Regions from separate parts of the Bradyrhizobium sp. SZCCHNR3119 genome, predicted to be linked through region 3. Evidence: predicted binding sites of a transcription regulator. Region 3 holds the regulator's gene; each other region holds the start of a gene.
The links. Region 3 encodes PhoB, which activates phosphate uptake and scavenging genes when phosphate is short. Its sites were predicted from a motif close to TGTCATNNANCTGTCAT; they were not measured.
Positions count from the first base shown of each region.

Region 1: QX034_RS06665 (OprO/OprP family phosphate-selective porin) is a predicted target of PhoB. The motif match lies at 1,633-1,649, and genes of this name have one in related genera.
Region 2: phnC (phosphonate ABC transporter ATP-binding protein) is a predicted target of PhoB. The motif match lies at 2,437-2,453, and genes of this name have one in related genera.

Region 1 is NZ_JAUEUV010000001.1:1,376,346-1,380,403, reverse strand. It holds gene QX034_RS06665 (OprO/OprP family phosphate-selective porin) at 1-1,523, opposite strand, end outside; gene QX034_RS06660 (MFS transporter) at 1,770-3,398, opposite strand; gene QX034_RS06655 (HlyD family secretion protein) at 3,385-4,058, opposite strand, start outside.
Region 2 is NZ_JAUEUV010000001.1:913,235-917,292, reverse strand. It holds gene QX034_RS04305 (DUF1045 domain-containing protein) at 1-464, opposite strand, end outside; gene QX034_RS04300 (alpha-D-ribose 1-methylphosphonate 5-triphosphate diphosphatase) at 475-1,659, opposite strand; gene QX034_RS04295 (chloramphenicol acetyltransferase) at 1,652-2,317, opposite strand; gene phnC (phosphonate ABC transporter ATP-binding protein) at 2,501-3,310, shown strand; gene phnD (phosphonate ABC transporter substrate-binding protein) at 3,394-4,058, shown strand, end outside.
Region 3 is NZ_JAUEUV010000001.1:2,078,206-2,082,263, forward strand. It holds gene QX034_RS09840 (GcrA family cell cycle regulator) at 102-614, shown strand; gene phoB (phosphate regulon transcriptional regulator PhoB) at 881-1,585, opposite strand; gene phoU (phosphate signaling complex protein PhoU) at 1,601-2,317, opposite strand; gene pstB (phosphate ABC transporter ATP-binding protein PstB) at 2,423-3,244, opposite strand; gene pstA (phosphate ABC transporter permease PstA) at 3,241-4,058, opposite strand, start outside.

The DNA.
Region 1 (4,058 bases), 700 kb from region 3:
GTCGAGCTGGCCTGTTTGGAGATGTCGCCATGCAGGTAATTGAACATGAAGCGGATGTTGCTGCTGACGTACCAGTTCAGGCCCGCCGTGTAGATGTTCTGCCGTCCGCCGGCGATGCCAGCGGCAGTCGCGAGCTGATCGTTCAGGTCGATCGTGCTGAAGCGACCGGCGACCTCCCAGGCTCCCCAACTGCCGCCCTGCAGCGAGAACGGATGCGCCGGCGCGATGCCGCCATAGGAGGCCGAGGCCGGATTGTACTTGTGGCTTTCGCCGGTCAGCACGTAGCTCGCTTCGGCGTAGCCGCCCTGGAATTTCAGGCTGGATGCGCCGAACGGCGGCAAGCCGGTGTTGGCCGTGCGATCGATGTTGAACCAGTAGTATTCGCCCTGGAAGAACAGTGGTCCGTAATTGCCCGCGGCCTCGACGCCGTAGACTTGGGCACCGGAGACGTTGGCGATGGCGCCGGTCGAGACCAGCGAGGTCGGATCGATGCGCAGCTCGGGACGGTCGCTCAGGGTCAGCGTCTGCGCCTGCGTGACGAGGTTGCGCGGCGGCTGGATCAGCCATTCCGCGTCGGCGCCAAGGTGGAATGAATAATCCGGGCCGCTGACGACCTGGCCGGCAACGCGCGCCACCGCGCCATATTGCTCGCTGGTGCCAGCGGGCGTGACGCTGGAGGCGGAGTGGATCGCACCGGTCGTCGGTCCGGTGACGTAGCCGCCAGCCCAGAACGTGTCGTTCCACCAGCGCGTGCCGATGGCTGACCGGAAGTCGCCAGCAGCGATGTTGGTGGCGACGACGCCTGCCGAGGCGCGCTCCATGAACAGGATGTCGTTCGAGCTGGTGGCTTCGTCGAGCGTCCACGGCAGGTCCATGATGCCGCCTTCGATGGCCATCTTGCCGCCGAACGGCTTGAGGCCGGTGTAGCTCAGATAGGCGTTCTCGATGCCGGAGGTGCCGCCGCCGGGAAGGGAGCCGGGCGCCGTGCCGCCGAAGCCGTCGGAGGAGCCGCCGAAGTCGTAAATGAGTGCGTAGTTCCAATCACCGAGAAATTTGCCCAATACACCGATGCGCGCGCGACGGACATTCTCGCCGCTGTCCAGTTTCTGTGGCGACGTCGCTGCGCTGTTCGGACGATAATCATAGCCGCCGACGTCCCAATGCAGGCGGCTCGTCAGCGCGATGCAGTTCTGCTCGTCGGCGGTGCAGATCGTCGGCCGGTTGTTCGGCATCGTCACGACCACGCCCGTCGCCACCACCGGTCCCTTGGTCGGGATCGCCGCATTGGCGTTGGCGACCGCGGATTTGACGTCGGCCTTCGCCGTGTCCGCCTTGGCGTTGGCTGTCGCCGCGGCCTGCGTATTGGCCGTCGTCTGCTTCTGCAACCTGTCGAGCTTCTGCTCGAGCATCTTGAGCTGCTGCTTCAACAGCGCGATCTCGGCATCTGTGCCCTCGGCCGCACGCGCCGACGAGGCCGCCAGCAGCCCCGCCACGGCGACCATCGTTGCCGTCCGTATCCTCATGGTTTTCCCCTTCGTTATTGCCGTCACCACCCCTGCAAACGGCGCCAACCGTAAAAAACTCGGGTGAAGGTCCTGCGACAGCGTAGTCGCGATTGCTGATTCCACCTATGTGAAAGCTGCATGAGGGGAGGGGACGCTTGGATGATGTCGATCATCCAATCCTCGGCGCGGCGGAAATGTTGGATGCCTCCGGGTCCCGGTGTCGCAGGTCTGCAACACAAGGCCATCATATGTAAGAGCGTCGGCTCAGGACCGCGGGACGTCGAGCTGCCGCGTCGGCCTGCCTATCAGCTTGAACGGTGTCGGTGAGAACGGCCCCTGTGGGGCGCGCGTGATCAGGGCGATGAAGCCGAGCGCGGTGATCGCAAGCCAGAAGCACAGCCAGAAGCCGTCGATATAAGCGAGCACGTTGGCTTCGCGCTGCACCTGGCCCGCGAGGGTGCCGATCGCGCGGCCCTGCGCCTCTCCGGCGCCGTGGCTGGAAAAATAGCTGATGAGCCGCTGCAGCACCCGCACCACGTCGGCATCCCCGCTTTGGATATTGAGCCCGAGATAGGCGGAGTGCACCTGCTCGCGCACGCGCAGCCAGGTGCCCATCAAGGCGACGCCGATCTCGGCGCCGCCGAGCCGCATGATCTGGATATAGGCCGCGAACGCCGTCGCGCGCGAGGGATCGGAATTGGCCAGCGCCACGATGATGATCGGCAGCAGCGTGAAGGCCTGGCCGATCGACTGCAGCAGCACGATCGGGACGAAGTCCTCGCGCGCCCAATCATGCGTCACCTGGGTGCCGAGCAGGTTCGCGCTGGCGAAGGCCGCAAAACCGATGACGACGACGATGCGGGGATCGAGATGCCGCAGCAGCCAGATCGAGACCGGCACGAGCACGACCATCGGCAGTGCGCCGTAGATCAGCAGCAGCATGCCGCTCTGCTCGGGCCGCAACTGGGTGATGGTGCCGAGGAAGTTCGGCACCAGCGAGGAGTTGGAGAGGCTGGTCAAGGTGTAGAGCAGGATGACCGTCAGAGAGAGCCCGATATTGCGCGAGAACAGCACGTTCACGTGCGCCCAGGGCTGGCGGACCAGCGCCTCGTTGATGAGGAAAATGGCCAGGAGCGCGGCGCCGCCGAGCAGCAGCGCCATCACCGTGCCGGATTGCAGCCAATCGAGCCGGTTGCCCTGGTCGAGGCCGGCATAGATCATCGCGACCGAAGTGCCGAGCAACAGCATGCCGCCCCAGTCGGCGTCCTTCAACAGCTCGCGATTGACCGGCTCGGCCGGCGTGCCGAGATAGACCATCAGTCCCATCAGCGGTGCGAGCACGACGCCCTGCCAGTACAGCCATTGCCAGCCGAGATGCTCGACATAGAAGCCGACCAGCGAGGTCGACGAATCCAGCGCGAAGCCGACGCGGATGGAATAGAGCGAGATCGCCGGCAGCCACCAGCGGATCGGCAGGTTGCGGAAGATGATCATCAAGGTCGCCGGCACGAAGGTGCCGAGCAGCATGCCGTGCACGATGCTCAGCGCAATCAGCGTCGGATAGTGGTGCACGAATGGAATCACGAGCGAGGTCAGCGCATAGATCAGGCTCGGAATGCCGAGCACCCGCCGCAGTCCGAACGCCGTCGCAAGCCAGGCGACCGCGGGCGCGATGAAGATCTGCGAGCCGATCCCAGCGGTGGAAAGCCACGCCCCTTCATCGAAGCCGAGCGAGAACGCGCCGCGCAGGTCCGGCAGGCCGACCGAGGTGAGCCGGCTGTCGAAATTGGCGAGAAACGCGCCGAGCAGCACGGCGACCACGGCAAACAGCGGATAGCGCGCGACCTCGCCGCGCGAGACCGGCCCGCGATTTGCGGCGCTAGCGTCCGCCATCGGTGCGATCGGTGTGAATATGGGTCACCACCGACATGCCCGGCAACAGCCGTGCCAGCAGCGGCTGGTCGTCGTCGAGCTGGATGCGCACCGGGATCCGCTGCACCACCTTGGTGAAATTGCCGGTGGCGTTGTCGGGCGGCAGCAGCGCGAATTGCGAGCCGGACGCCGGTGCGATCCGCTCGACGCGGCCGTGCAAGCGCTGGCCGGGGAAGGTGTCGACCGAGATGTCGACAGGCTGGCCCGGCGTGACATGCGTCAGCTGCGTTTCCTTGTAGTTGGCGACCACATATACGTGCGGCAGCGGCACCACCGCGATGAGATTGCTGCCGATATTGACGTAGTCGCCGGGCTGTACCTGCCGCTCGCCCACGACGCCGTCGAACGGCGCGGTGATCCGGGTATAGCCGAGCTTCAGCTTCGCGGCCGCGAGTGCGGCCTTGGCGCCGGCGAGGTCGGCGCCGCGCTGCTTCTTGGTGCCGGTCAAGACGTCGAGCTGGTGGCGTTGCGCGGCGATCACCGCGCGGCTCGCGCGCACGTCGGCCTGCGCCTTGGCATAGGCCGCGGTCGCCTGTTCCAGCCTCTGCTTCGTGCCGGCCTCGCTCTGCGACAGCGACTGTTGCCGCTGCTGTTCCTGCTGGGCTTCGACTTCGGCTGCGG
Region 2 (4,058 bases), 1.2 Mb from region 3:
TGACGCGGCGTCAGCGCCTCGGGCTTTCTGCGCGCGCGATCCTCCGGCGTGGTCGGCGCGCGGAAGGGATCGAAGGCGCGGACGCAGTCCGCCGCAAGCCCCTGCAGCGCGTCCGAGCGCTCGCCCGGGATCACCGCGATGAATCCGCTGATCGCATCCACCACGGGGCGGATGAGCGGGATCGCGCGCGGCACGCTCACGAAATCGCGACAGGCCGTCACCAGGTCCGCTTCGCTTCGTCCATCGGCCAGCCCGAACGGCGCCTTCAAGGTGGCGTGAAAGCCGTATTTGCGGGCGTCCTCGGTCAGCTCGCGCCAGTCGGCAATCGCTTCCGTGATCCCGTCCGCGAACGCGGTATCCACTCCGCGTCGCGCATCATAGCCGAGCAGAGAGTTGCCGAAACGATCCAGCAGGCTCGCCTCGGGCGGTGCGTAGTAGATCGCGTAACGTGGAAATTTGGCCATCTCGATCGGCTTACTCGGCAGCTGCAGCACGGGCGAGCGGCGCGGTGAGCCGGCCTGGCTCGGTCAGATAAAACAACTGCCCATTGGCGATGACCGCGACCACCCGCGGCCGCATCGGCACCTGATCATCGACCATGATGATGTCGGCGCGCTGACCCGGTGCAATGCTGCCGCGATCAGTGAGCCCCGCAGCGCGCGCAGGTCCGCCCGAGACGAGATCCCACGCACGAGCCAGGGAGAGCACGCCGTCGGCGGCGAGGCGGAAGGGGGCCAGGAGTGGCGCCGGATAGTAATAATCGGACGCCAGTACCGAGCAGAGGCCATTCGCGATCATGTCGCTCGCTTTGGTCCAGCCGGTATGGCTGCCGCCGCGAACGACGTTGGGCGCGCCGTAGACGATGGCGTCACCGCCTTCCGCCGCTTCGCGCGCCGTTTCCTCGTTGATCGGAAACTCTGCGATCGTCACGCCCTGTGCGCGGAATGCCTTGCGCATCGCCGGCGTATCGTCGTCATGCGAGAGCATCCGCACCCCGGCGTCGCGCGCGATGCTGGCAAGGCGCGCAATCGACGCCGGCACTTCATCGGCGCGCGAGACGACATCCGCCACGAGGCGATCGAATGCCTCACCCGAAAGCCCGGTCCGATCGACCATGCGCTGGCGCTTCTGCGGCTTTTCCAGCGAGGCGAGCGTCGAATTCATGTGATCGTTGAAGGCGAACAGGTCGACACGACCCGTCGCCAGCCACTGCGCGATCTCCTCCTCGGCACCGAGATTGTAGGTCTCGTGACGCAGATGGAAGCGCGTGTCGGCCGAAAGCCGCGGTCGCAAGTCCTCGATGGATTCGAGCAGGCGGCGCGCATTGTCGGCGCTGCGCAGGCCCGGCTCCCAGGACCAGGTGGTCGCGTGGAAGACCGTGGTGATGCCGTTCGCAATCGCCTGGCGGTCGCTGTCGATCAGCGCGACGTCGACCGGGAAGCCGACACCGGCGCGCGGCTCCATCTGACGCTCGAACGCATCGCCGTGCACATCGACAATGCCGGGCAGGACGAGAAGCTCCCGCGCGTCGAGTTCGACCGCAGAGCCGCTACGAGACACACCGATATCGGCAATTTCACCTTCGGTAACGGAGAGGAAGGTGTCGACGAAGTCGCTGCCGAGCAGCGTTCGGCCACCTGAGATGATGAGATCAGTCATGAGAGACACTTTGCCGCACCCGGCCGGTCGCGTCGAGCGCGGACTCGTATGTGTCCAGGAATTCGTCAATCGCCAGCCTTCTGAAGTCCGGCAGCGCTGCGCGTAGCGCCTCGTGGTGCCAATCCCACCATGCCAGCCGGATCAGCCGCTCGGCGACATCTTCGGGAAACCGGCGCTTGACCGGGCGCGCCGGATTGCCGGCCACGATAGTGTAGGCCGGAACGTCCTTGGTGACGATGGCCCCTGCCGCGACCACCGCGCCGGTCCCGATGTTGCGGCCGGGCAGCACGATCGCGCCGTGACCGATCCAGACATCGTGACCGATATTGACGTGGTGCTCCTTCCGCCAAGCGAAGAACTCGGCCTCGTCGTTTTCGCCGGAGAAATAAGCGCTGGCGCGATAAGTGAAATGCGCCTGGGTGGCGCGGTGCATCGGATGATTGCCGGGATTGATCCGCGTCATCGCTGCGATCGAGCAGAACTTGCCGATGCTCGTGTAGGTAATCTGGGAGTCGTTGACTACGTAGGAGTAGTCGCCCATCGCGACGTCGAGCAGGATCGTGCGTGCGCCGACTTCGCAATAGGCGCCCAAGGTCGAGCCCTGAACCTTGGCGCTGGAATCGATGGTGGGAGCCACCCCGAGTATCTTTCCGGCCATCTCGATCACTCTCCGTTTACCGTCGGCGGGCGTCGTCTTCTATCAGTGTGATGACATCGCGGTGACATGCGCGTGACGTGTGCTGCCGGCGTGTGGACGGTTCGGTGCAGCAGCAGAGCTGTCACATAACTGTAGAATCCGGGCGCTAGCGGAGAGTGCGGTCCTAGCTGTCCGGAGAACCCAATGCTGGTGGTAGATGGTTTGACGTGTCGTTTTGGCGCGAAAACCGCAGTCGATAACGCTTCGTTCACCATCGCGCCGGGCAGCTTCGTCGGTGTCATCGGCCGGTCGGGCGCCGGTAAATCGACGTTGCTGCGGTCGATCAATCGGCTGAACCCGGTCAGCGGCGGGCGCATCCTGTTCAAGGACGTCGATGTCACCGCGCTGCGCGGCCGCGACCTGCGACAATGGCGTGCTCGGTCGGCGATGATCTTCCAGCAGTTCAATCTGGTCGGCCGCCTCGATGTGCTGACCAATGTCCTGATGGGGCGGCTGGCGCACATCCCATTCTGGCGCTCGCTGGCGCAGCAGTGGCCGGCACAAGATGTTGCCGTGGCGCTCTCGGCGCTCGAACAGTTCGACATGGCCAGCCTCGCGGCCCAGCGCGCGGACCAACTCTCCGGTGGCCAGCAGCAACGCGTCGCCATCGCGCGCGCCATGGTGCAGGAGCCCGAACTCATTCTCGCCGACGAGCCGATCGCCTCGCTCGATCCGCGCAACACAAAGATCGTGATGGATGCGCTTCTGCGCATCAACAAGCATTTCGGCATCACGGTGATCTGCAATCTGCACTCGCTAGATCTCGCGCGCGGCTATTGCGATCGCCTGATCGGCATGGCGACCGGCCGTGTCGTGTTCGATGATCTGCCGGCGGCACTCACGCCTCAGATCGCGCGCGAATTGTATGATCTCGAGGCCGACGAAGTGATGGACGCGGTGCGTCCTGCGGCGGCCGCGACCGCTCCAGCCCTCGGCCAAGCCGCCGTGGCTTGACCGAGAGTTTTGCGAACTTGGCTGCCGCATTGTGCGGCGTTCAAGACGTCTCACTGCAAGTACTGCAAGAAAAAGGACACGTCATGATCAATCGTCGTATCGTTCTGGCGGGCGTTGCCGCGCTGGCGTTCACGGCTTCCGCCTCCGCCGAGGATTGGAAGGCGAAGTATCCGGAACTGACCTTCGCAGTCGTTCCGGCCGAGAACGCCTCCGGCGTCACCGAGCGCTGGGCGCCGTTCGTCAGCTATCTGTCCAAGGAACTCGGCGTGAAAGTCACGCTGCGCATCGCCAATGACTATGCCGCGGTCATCGAAGGACAGCGCGCCGGCAACATCCATATTGCCAGCTACGGCTCCGCCTCGTTCGCGCGTGCGCGGCTGACCGGCGTCAAGACCGATGCCTTCGCCAACGACATCAATGCGGACGGCAGCACCGGTTACTACTCGGTGTTCTTCGTCAAGGCGGGCAGCCCGTATCAGAAGGTCGAGGATCTCAAGGGCAAGAACCTGGGCCTGGTCGATCCGAACTCGACCTCCGGCAACAACGTGCCGCGCTTCGAGCTCAACAAGATGGGTATCGGCAGCGCCGAGGGCTATTTCAGCAAGGTCGTCTTCACCGGCAGCCACGAAAACGCAGTGCTGGCGCTGGCTCAGGGCACGGTCGACGTCGCGGCCAACCAGTGGACCAGCGACAATGATTCGACGCTGGCGCAGATGCTCACCAAGGGCATGCTGAAGAATGTCGATGG
Region 3 (4,058 bases):
CCCGGCGAGGGCTAAGGGATTCTGCGAGCAGGGATTTTCGTGAGTTTGGCACCGCAGCGCTGTCCCGAAACTGGCCAGCGAAACGCGAAGGGAAAGGTGCGATGACGGTATTGACCTGGTCGGACGATCGCGTCGAGCAGTTGAAAAAGCTCTGGGAGGCCGGACTGTCGGCCAGCCAGATCGCAGCGGAGCTCGGAAATGTGACGCGCAACGCCGTGATCGGCAAGGTCCACAGGCTCGGCCTCTCCGGTCGCGCCAAGAGCCCTGCCGCCGCCGCTCCGCGTCAGCGCAAGGCGCGCCCCGCTCAGCCGATGATGCGGGTGGCCCGCCCGGTGGCGCGCGGCAATACCGCGCTCGCCCAGGTGTTCGAGGTCGAGACGGAGCCCGATCCGATCACCTTCGACAATGTGGTGCCGATGAACCAGCGGCTGTCGCTGCTCGAGCTCCGCGAAGGCACCTGCCACTGGCCGGTCGGCGATCCCGCCAGCGCGGACTTCTTCTTCTGCGGCGGCAAGGCGCTGAACGGCCTGCCCTATTGCGCGCAGCATTCGCGCATCGCCTATCAGCCCGCGGCCGATCGCCGTCGTCACCCCGGCAAGAGCCCGGCACGCTGATCTGTTGCGCATCTTGGACGCGCTGTTAGCTCAGCCATCAGCTGTCGTCCCCGCGAACGCGGGGACCCATAACCACCGGCGGGCGTGGTTATGATGGATGTTAGCTACAGCTGCAGCTCTATCATCAGCATTTGCGGTTATGGGTACCGGCGTTCGCCGGGATGACGGCGGCGCACGTTGCAAGCGCGCTTGTCATGACAAAAAAGGCGGAGCCGAAGCTCCGCCTTTGATCGGGCGCTGTTTGTCGCCGCGCGATCGCCCTCAGCTCACGATTCCGCCTTCGCAAAGCGGTCGTCGAGCGCATAGCCCGCGCCACGCACGGTGCGGATCGGATCCTGTTCGCGTCCCGGATTGAGCAGCTTGCGCAAGCGTCCGATGTGCACGTCCACCGTACGCTCGTCGATGTAGATGTCGCGGCCCCAGACGCTGTCGAGCAGCTGCTCGCGGCTGAACACGCGGCCCGGATGTTCCAGGAAGAACTCAAGCAGCCGATATTCGGTCGGCCCGAGATCGATCGGCCGGCCGGAGCGGGCGACGCGGCGCTTCTCGCGATCGAGCTCGATGTCGCCATAGGCGAGCACGGTGGCGAGCCGCTCGGGGCTCGCGCGGCGGAGCAGACCCTTCACGCGGGCCAACAGCTCGGGCACCGAGAACGGCTTGACGATGTAATCGTCCGCCCCGGTGGCGAGCCCGCGGACCCGCTCGCTCTCCTCGCCGCGCGCCGTCAGCATGATGATCGGCAGCTGCTTGGTCTCGGGCCGGGCGCGCAGGCGCCGGCACAGCTCGATGCCGGACAGGCCCGGCAGCATCCAGTCCAGCACCACGAGATCGGGCACCCGTTCCTTCAGTCGCGTGTCGGCGTCGTCGCCGCGCGCAACCGTCTCGACCTCGTAACCTTCGGTCTCGAGATTGTAGCGCAGCAGCGTCGTCAGCGCTTCCTCGTCTTCCACAACCAGAATGCGCGCACTCATCGCTCAGCTTCTCTCTCAGTTTCCGGGGGCGGTGGCCGCGAAGGACGTCATGTCGCCCTTCGGACGCTTGTCGATCATCGGCTGGCCTTCGATCATGTAGAACACGGTTTCCGCGATGTTGGTCGCATGATCGCCGATCCGTTCGATGTTCTTGGCGCAGAACATCAGGTGAATGCAGAACGAGATGTTGCGGGGATCTTCCATCATGTAGGTGAGCAGCTCGCGGAACAGCGAGGTGCAGATGGCGTCGACCTCCTCGTCGCCCTTCCACACCGTCATCGCCGCCGGCAGATCGTGGGCGGCATAGGCGTCGAGCACCGACTTGACCTGCGACTGCACCAGGTCGGTCATGTGCTCCAAACCGCGGATCAGCTTCAAGGGATGGAAATCGCTCTCCAGCGCGGCGACGCGCTTGCCGATGTTCTTGGCGAGGTCGCCGATCCGCTCGAGGTCGGTCGCAACCCGCATCGCGCCGACGATCTCGCGCAGGTCCACCGCCATCGGCTGCCGGCGGGCGATGGTGAGCACCGCGCGCTCCTCGATCAGCCGCTGCAGACTGTCGATCTCGGCGTCCGTCTGGATCACCCGCTCGCCGAGCGCGACGTCGCGCCGCACCAGCGCGTCGACGGAATCCACGATCAGCCGCTCGGCCAAGCCGCCCATCTCCGCGACCAGCCGCGTCAGCTCCTGCAGGTCACTGTCAAACGCCTTGACGGTATGTTCACTGGCCATGTCTGTCTCCTCGGCAATGCCGTCGTAGTCCGGCGCGTCAATTCGGGTCTCGCTGCCTCAGCCAACTGCCCCTTGCCGACCGATGCAAGGGGTCCGTTTCCGGCATCAGCCGAAGCGGCCGGTGATGTAGTCCTGGGTCCGCCGATCGCTCGGCGAGGTGAAGATCTTGCTGGTATCGTCGAACTCGATCAGCTCGCCGAGATACATGAAGGCGGTCTTGTCGGAGACGCGGGCCGCCTGCTGCATGTTGTGGGTCACGATCGCGATCGTGTAGTTGTCCGACAGCTCCTGGATCAACTCCTCGACCTTGGCGGTCGAGATCGGATCGAGCGCCGAGCACGGCTCGTCGAACAGGATCACCTCGGGACGCACCGCAACGGTGCGGGCAATACAGAGACGCTGTTGCTGGCCGCCGGAAAGGCTCAGGCCCGAGGCGTTGAGCTTGTCCTTGACCTCGTTCCACAGCGCGCCGCCGCGCAACGCCTTCTCGACCCGGTCATCCATCTCGGATTTGGAGATCTTCTCATACAGGCGGATGCCGAAGGCGATGTTCTCGTAGATCGTCATCGGGAACGGCGTCGGCTTCTGGAACACCATGCCGACGCGCGCACGCAAGAGGTTCAGGTCGAGCTTGGGGTCGAGGATGTTGGTGTTGTCCAGCATCAGCTGGCCTTCGGCGCGCTGGCCCGGATACAGATCATACATCCGGTTGAAGATGCGCAGCAGCGTGGACTTGCCGCAGCCGGACGGTCCGATGAAGGCCGTCACCCGGTTGGTTCCGAGCGACAGGTTGATGTTCTTCAGCGCATGGTGATCGCCGTAATAAAAGTTCAGGTTCCGGACCGTCACCTTCGCCGGGGCGTCCGGCAAGGATTTGTTCGGAATGACGCCCGCCGGACTTGAGACGGAAACAGACATGTCGGTCATTTTGCGCTCCTCTCGGCGCCCAGAATGCGGGCCCCGATGTTCAGGGCAAGTACGGTCAAGGTAATCAAAAGGGCCCCGGTCCAGGCCAGCTGCTTCCAATAGGCATAGGGGCTCTGGACGAAGTTGTTGATGGTCACCGGCAGGTTGGCCATCGTGTGGGTAAGATCGAGGCTCCAGAACTGGTTCGACAACGCAGTGAACAGGAGCGGCGCGGTCTCGCCGGCCACGCGAGCGGTCGCCAGCAGGACGCCCGTGATCAAGCCGGAGCGCGCCGCGCGATAGGCGATGCGCCGGATCACCAGCGAACGCGGCAGGCCAAGTGCGGAGGCGGCCTCACGCAGCGGATTGGGCACCAGCAGCAGCATGTCCTCGGTGGTGCGCAGCACGACCGGAATCACGATCACGGCAAGCGCCAGACAGCCCGCGATGGCCGAGAAGCCGCCCATCGGAACCACGACCGCGCCATAGATGAACAGGCCGATGATGATGGATGGGGCAGAGAGCAGGATGTCGTTGATGAAACGGATCACCGAAGTCAACCGGTCATGGCGACCATACTCGGCGAGGTAGGTGCCGGCGAACAAGCCGAGTGGAGCACCGACGCCGACGCCGAAGACCGTCATGATGATCGAGCCTACGATGGCGTTGCGCAGGCCGCCGTCGCTCGATCCCGGCGGCGGCGTATCGGTCGCGAAGACCTGCACGGTCAGGCCAGCCAGGCCCTGGTAGAGCAGATCGATCAGGATCAGTGCGAGCCAGGTCACGCCGAACAGCGCGGCAAGCACGCACAGCGCACGGACGAAGATGTCCTTGC